2 regions of the Oerskovia sp. 140933 genome follow, and region 2 is predicted to be linked to the other one. Evidence: predicted binding sites of a transcription regulator. Region 2 holds the regulator's gene; the other holds the start of a gene.

Region 1 (3,407 bases), on a different contig from region 2:
CGTCGCGAGGCGGATGCGCTGCGCCTCGCCGCCCGAGAGAGTCCCTGCGGGACGCTCGAGCGAGAGGTAGTCCAGGCCGACGTCGAGGAGGAAGCCCAGCCGGGCGTCGATCTCCTTGAGGACCTCGGTCGCGATGGCCTTCTGGCGGGTGCCCAGCTCGAGCGAGCCAAGGAACGCAGCGGCCTCGCGCAGCGGCAGACGGCAGACCTCCGCGATCGACTTGTCGCCGACCTTGACCGCGAGGACCTCGGGCTTGAGGCGAGTGCCCTCGCACACCGGGCACGGCGTCTCGCGCATGTACGCCTCGTACTTCTCCTTGGACCACTCCGACTCGGTCTCGCCGTGCCGGCGTTCCAGGAACGTCACGACCCCCTCGAAGCCGGTCGAGTACTGGCGCTCGCGCCCCCAGCGGTTCTTGTACCGGACGTGGACCTCGTGGTTCTGGCCGTAGAGCACGGCCTGCTGGGCGCGCTGGGGCAGCGCGCGCCACGGCACGTCCATGGAGAAGCCGAGGTCCGAGGCCAGGGCCGTCAGGACGCGGTTGAAGTACTCCGAGGAGATCTGCGCCCAGGGGGCCACCGCGCCCTCGGCCAGCGACTTCTCGTCGTCGGGGATCACGAGGTCCGGGTCCACCTCGAGGCGGAAGCCGATGCCCGTGCACTCGGGGCACGCCCCGTAGGGAGCGTTGAAGGAGAAGGTGCGCGGCTCGATCTCGTCGAGCGTGAGCTCGTGGTCGTTGGGGCACGCGCGCTTCTCGGAGAAGCGTCGCTCGCGCTGCGGGTCGTCCGCGTCGGCGTCCACGAGCTCCACGACGACGAGCCCGCCCGCGAGCCCCAGCGCCGTCTCCACGGAGTCCGTGAGCCTGCGCTGGACGCCCTCGCGCGAGACGAGACGGTCGATCACGACCTCGATGTCGTGCTTGAGCTTCTTCTCGAGCGTGGGAGGGTCCGTCAGCTGGACGACCTCTCCGTCGACCCGTGCGCGCGCGAACCCCTTGGACTGCAGCTCCTTGAAGAGCTCGCTGTACTCGCCCTTGCGTCCGCGGACCACGGGCGCCAGGACCTGGTAGCGCGTGCCCTCCGGCAGCTCGAGGAGGCGGTCGACGATCTGCTGCGGCGTCTGGGCCTGGACCTTCTCGCCGCAGACCGGGCAGTGCTGCGTGCCGGCGCGCGCGAACAGCAGGCGGAGGTAGTCGTAGACCTCGGTGATGGTGCCCACGGTCGAGCGCGGGTTGCGGTTGGTCGACTTCTGGTCGATCGAGACCGCGGGCGAGAGCCCTTCGATGAAGTCGACGTCCGGCTTGTCCATCTGCCCGAGGAACTGGCGGGCGTACGCGGACAACGACTCGACGTAGCGGCGCTGCCCCTCGGCGAAGATGGTGTCGAACGCGAGGGAGGACTTGCCGGACCCCGACAGGCCCGTGAAGACGATGAGCTGGTCCCTCGGCAGGTCGAGGTCGACGTTGCGGAGGTTGTGCTCGCGGGCACCAGCGATGACAAGGCGATTGCTCACCGAAGCATCGTATGCCTCGACCCTGACATTCGCACACCTGTTCGACCCCTCGGTTCCACCGCCGACCGTCGGGAGCGACGTCCCCGACGGCCCGGATCCGCCGGCAGGCCCCGTGACCAGCGCGCCGACCGGCGTCCCGACCCGTACGCACGGCACCGCCGGCGTGGACGAGACACGCGTCACACGGTCCGCCTCGCGTGCCATACTCGGCCGCGAGCAGCCCGGCCGGGCTGCCTCGAGCGACGGGACGGGGAGCGCACATGGGCTACGGCGGCGACGTGGTGGTCGGAGGACCGAGCGACCTGCGCGTCCTCGACGAGCTCGAGGTCCGCAAGGCGGCCGTCGGCCCCTCCGCGAACAACACCTACCTCCTGACCTGCCGGGCCGGCGGAGCCCAGCTCCTCGTCGACGCCGCCGCCGACGCCGACCGGCTCGTCGCCCTCGTGCGCGAGGGGTCGCCCGACGCACGCCTCGACCTGATCGTCACGACGCACCGCCACCTCGACCACGTGGGAGCGCTCGAGTCGCTCGTCGCCGTCACCGGGGCCCCGGTCGCCGCAGGCGCCCCGGACGCGGAGGCCGTCAGCGAGGCGACCGGGGTCGCGATCACGCGCCCGCTGCACGACGGCGACACGATCGTCCTCGGCCACGTCACCCTCGAGGTGATCGGCCTGCGGGGCCACACCCCGGGGTCCGTCGCGCTCGCCTACCGCGAGCCCGAGCACGCGAGCGGCCCCGGCTCGCTGCCCGGGCGCGTGCACCTGTTCACGGGGGACACCCTGTTCCCGGGCGGGGTCGGCAGCACGTCGAACGACCCCGCGCGCTTCGCCCAGCTCTACGCCGACGTCACCACGAAGCTCTTCGACCGGTACGACGACGCCACCTGGGTGTACCCCGGCCACGGCCTCGACACGACCCTCGGGGCCGAGCGCCCGCACCTCGACGAGTGGCGCGAGCGCGGGTGGTAGCCCCCTCCGGTCCGGCGGGCCGCCCCGAGGCCCGGGACCAGGGGCCGGCCTCGGTCCGGAGAGTGCTTGAATGAGCGCCATGCCGATCTTCGCCGTGACCTACACGTACGCCGACCGCCCCACCGTCCTGGACGAGCACCGCCCAGAGCACCGCGCCTTCCTGCGCGGGCTGCTCGACGACGGCACGCTGCTCGCGTCCGGCCCGCTCGCCCAGGACGCCGCCAACCCCGCCGGCGCCCTCCTGCTGGTCGACGCGCCGGACGAGGGGGCGGTCGCGACGGCGCTCGACGCCGACCCGTTCGCGCGCGAGCACGTCATCACCCGCCGGACCGTCCGCCCCTGGTCCCCCGTCATCGGCCCCTGGGCCGACCGCGCCTGACCGCACCGGCGCCCTCGACGGGCGACGCGCCCCCGGACGCGCGACGGCCCGCCTCCCCGAGGGGAGGCGGGCCGTCCGCGTACCAGGCGAGCAGGCGCCCGACGCGAGCGCGCTACGAGGCCGCGTCGACGTCGTCGGGCACCGGCGCGAGCCTGCTCGACGCACGCGTGCGCAGCAGGCTCGCCACGGTCGTGACCCCGAGCGCGCCCACGATGACCACGAGCGACAGCCAGATCGGGATCGTGGGGACGGCCTCGATGTGCTGCCCGCCGTTGATGAACGGCAGCGTGTTCTCGTGCAGCGCCTCGAGGATCAGCTTGACCCCGATGAACCCCAGGATCACCGCCAGCCCGATCGGCAGGTAGACCAGGCGCTCGAGCAGCCCACCCAGCAGGAAGTAGAGCTGGCGGAGCCCCATGAGCGCGAACACGTTCGTCGTGAACACGATGAACGGGTCCTGCGTCAGGCCGAAGATCGCCGGGATCGAGTCGAACGCGAACAGCAGGTCCGTGCTGCCGATCGCGAGGAACACGACGAGCATGGGCGTG
Region 2 (3,407 bases):
TTCCTACCTCACGAGGTCCATGCCGGACTTCTGGACCACGACCGACCGTCGTGTCGTTCTCTCTGCGCTCGAGCGCCTGTCCGCCCTAGGCTGAGACCCGGCAGTCCACGCGGCGGACGTCGGACGCTCGTGCAGCGACCGGCGGCCGACGCACTACGTCCAGGAGGCACAGTGCCCGCCCGTACCACCAAGCTCGCGATCGTCGGCGCAGGTTCCGTCGGATCGACCCTCGCCTACGCGGCGCTCATGCGCGGAGCCGCTCACACCGTGAGCCTCCTCGACATCAACCGGACCAAGGTCGAGGCCGAGGTCCTCGACCTCCAGCACGGCATCCAGTTCATGCCGATGGCCAAGGTCGAGGGCTCCGACGACGTCGCGGTGTGCGCCGACGCCGACGTCGTGGTGTTCACCGCCGGCGCCAAGCAGAAGCCTGGTCAGACGCGCCTCGACCTCGCGGAGGCCACGATCTCGCTCGTCCGCAAGATCCTGCCCGGGCTCGTCGAGGTCGCGCCCAACGCGATCTACATCATGGTCACGAACCCCGTCGACGTGGTGACGTACGCCGCGCTCAAGTACTCGGGCCTCCCGCCCAACCAGCTGTTCGGCAGCGGTACCGTCCTGGACTCGTCCAGGCTGCGGTTCCTCGTGGCGCAGCACTGCGGCGTTGCGGTGCAGAACGTCCACGCCTACATCGCCGGCGAGCACGGCGACAGCGAGATCCCGCTCTGGAGCTCGGCGACGATCAGCGGCGTCCCGCTGCTCGACTGGAAGGGCCTGCAGGGCCGTGGCCCCCTCACGGCCGAGGTGCGCGAGGACATCGCGCACGAGGTCGTGCAGTCCGCCTACCGCATCATCGAGGGCAAGGGCGCGACCAACTACGCGGTCGCCCTGGCCGCGACCCGGATCATCGAGGCGATCCTCGACGACGAGCACCGGGTCCTGCCGGTGTCGTCGCTGCTCGAGGACTTCCACGGGATCAGCGACGTCTGCCTGTCCGTCCCCTCGCTCCTCGAGCGACGCGGCTGCGGGGAGCGCATCGAGGTGCCGTTGTCCGACCACGAGCTCGCGGGCCTGCGGGCGTCCGCCGACTCGGTCCGTGCGGTGGCCAAGAGCTTCGGTCTGTAGCCCCGGACGCCGGTGCGCCGGTGCGCCGGCGGGCCCGGTGTCCGCTCGCCGGACGACGGCCCCGTGGCACGACGAAGGGGACGAGCCCTGAGGCTCGTCCCCTTCGTCGTGCCTGCTCAGAGGCTGCGCAGCACCGAGACCACGCGACCGAGGATCTGTGCGTCGTCCCCGGAGATGGGTCGGTAGGCCGCGTTGTGCGGCATGAGCCAGACGTGCTTGTCGATGCGCTTGAAGGTCTTGACGGTCGCCTCGCCGTCGATCATCGCGGCGACGATCTCCCCGTTCTCGGCGACGGGCTGACGGCGCACGACGACCCAGTCCCCGTCGCAGATCGCGGCGTCGATCATGGAGTCACCGGCCACGCGGAGCAGGAAGAGCTCGCCGTCGCCCACGAGCTGGCGGGGCAGCGGGAACACGTCCTCGACGACCTGCTCGGCAAGGATGGGGCCACCGGCGGCGATACGGCCCACGACGGGCACGTAGGACGGCGTGGGCCGCTCGGGCGAGTCCTCGGAGGCGTCGACGCCCTCGACGCGCGGGAAGCCGCTGCCGGGGAGCGGTGCGATGCCCCTGCTGTCGTCGTTGTGGACGACCTCGATCGCACGGGGCCGGTTGGGGTCACGGCGCAGGTAGCCCTTGCGCTCGAGCGTCGTGAGCTGGTGCTTGACGCTCGACGGGCTCGTGAGGCCCACCGCCTCGCCGATCTCGCGCATGCTCGGCGGGTAGCCCCGCTGCTCGACCGATGCGCGGATCGTCTCGAGCACGAGGCGCTGGCGCGGCGTCAGGCCGTCCCCGCCGGTCGTGCCGTCGGGGAGCTCGTGCACCTTCGCGAGCCTGCCCGTGGTGTCGGCCACCCGTCCCGCCATCGTCGTCTCCGCCCTGCTCGGCCGTCTCGGTCCCTGTACTGCGGAGAGGCACCGCGAGCGGCACCGGCTCCTGCGCGCGGTCGACCGCGATCCCGTCCGCCCGCGGTGCGGGACGTCCCGCTCGGCGAGCGCCCGACATATCGGACGACCCGTACCCGACCAGCGTAGGTCACGCGGCGACACGAATCAAACACATGTTCGAGCATGTCTCGACATCCGCCGTCTTCGGTGATAGAAATCGTACAGATGTTCGACGAACAGGTGTTCGAACCGACCGGGGAAGGCGGTTCGGGCACCGCGGACCGAGGAGCGGCGATGAGTGTCAGTGCGATGGACGTGACCCAGGGCTGGGAAGTCGAGCGCAGGGCTGTGCGGCAGCGGGAAGCCCCGTTGCGGCTGACCGCGCGCGGGCGAGCGGTGCTCGTGCTCCTCGTGGCGACCGTGCTGGCGCTCGGCGCCCTGTGGGGTGGCCGCGCCGTCGCTTCGGGTCCCGGTGAGCCGGTCGAGGTGCGGGTCCATGTCGTCGAGGCGGGCGAGACCCTGTGGCAGCACGCCTCCGCCCTGGCGGCGGGCAGTCGCGACGTGCGCGACGTCATGGTGGACCTCGCGGAGCTGAACAACCTCTCCTCGAACGGCCTGCAGGTCGGACAGCGGTTGCTCCTGCCCGTGGATCCTGACTTCGGCCGCTGACGTCGCCCGGCGGGTCGTGCGGAGGGGGCGGTCCGTGCGCGGGACGAGGGGGGTTGCGCAATCGCGTTAGGTTCGCCTAAGTTAGTACTGCCTCACCCGCCCGGCTGGGGGGTCGGTCGGTGAGGAGGAGGTGCGCCCAGCGTGCCTCCGCAGTTGCGTCGACGTCTGCGAGGCGAGTCGCGGACGTGAGATGGGGACGGGGGCGTCCCGACGGAGGTGGCCGTTCGACGGCCACCTCCGTTCTCACGTGAGCGGTCGTGCGCCCTGCGGTGAGCCGTCCTCCGGTGCGTCGCGGGGTCGCGGTTCCCGGGTGACGGCGGTCGGACTGTGACCCGCTCGCCGGGCGGGGCGTCTTGCGCCTCGTCGAGGTCGGGACATAGGTTCGGGACGCACCTTCCGTGGCGACCGGCCCGGAGGGCCCGCGCAGCCCACAGGAGTATCGCCTCATGCACTGTCCGTTCTGCCGGCACGCGGACTCCCGGGTCGTCGACTCACGAACCTCCGACGACGGAGCGTCCATCCGTCGCCGTCGACAGTGCCCCGCGTGCAACCGGCGCTTCACCACGATCGAGACGGCCAGCCTCTCGGTCGTCAAGCGGTCCGGGGTGACCGAGCCCTTCAGCCGGGAGAAGATCGTCACGGGCGTGCGCAAGGCGTGCCAGGGGCGTCCGGTCAACGAGGACGACCTCGCGGTGCTGGCGCAGAAGGTCGAGGAGTCGCTCCGTG

What was found. Region 2 encodes LexA, which represses DNA repair genes until DNA is damaged. Its sites were predicted from a motif close to TCGAACANNTGTTCGA; they were not measured.
Region 1: the regulator LexA is predicted to act here: its motif matches at 1,542-1,557, upstream of uvrA (excinuclease ABC subunit UvrA).

Annotation. Positions count from the first base shown of each region.
Region 1 covers NZ_JAMXIO010000004.1:150,378-153,784, forward strand. Annotated here, with positions in the region: gene uvrA (excinuclease ABC subunit UvrA) at 1-1,512, opposite strand, end outside; gene NHG27_RS04045 (MBL fold metallo-hydrolase) at 1,773-2,480, shown strand; gene NHG27_RS04050 (YciI family protein) at 2,551-2,859, shown strand; gene NHG27_RS04055 (TerC family protein) at 2,972-3,407, opposite strand, start outside.
Region 2 covers NZ_JAMXIO010000016.1:18,847-22,253, forward strand. Annotated here, with positions in the region: gene NHG27_RS10180 (ATP-dependent DNA helicase) at 1-94, shown strand, start outside; gene NHG27_RS10185 (L-lactate dehydrogenase) at 172-1,125, shown strand; gene lexA (transcriptional repressor LexA) at 1,242-1,991, opposite strand; gene NHG27_RS10195 (LysM peptidoglycan-binding domain-containing protein) at 2,238-2,681, shown strand; gene nrdR (transcriptional regulator NrdR) at 3,128-3,407, shown strand, end outside.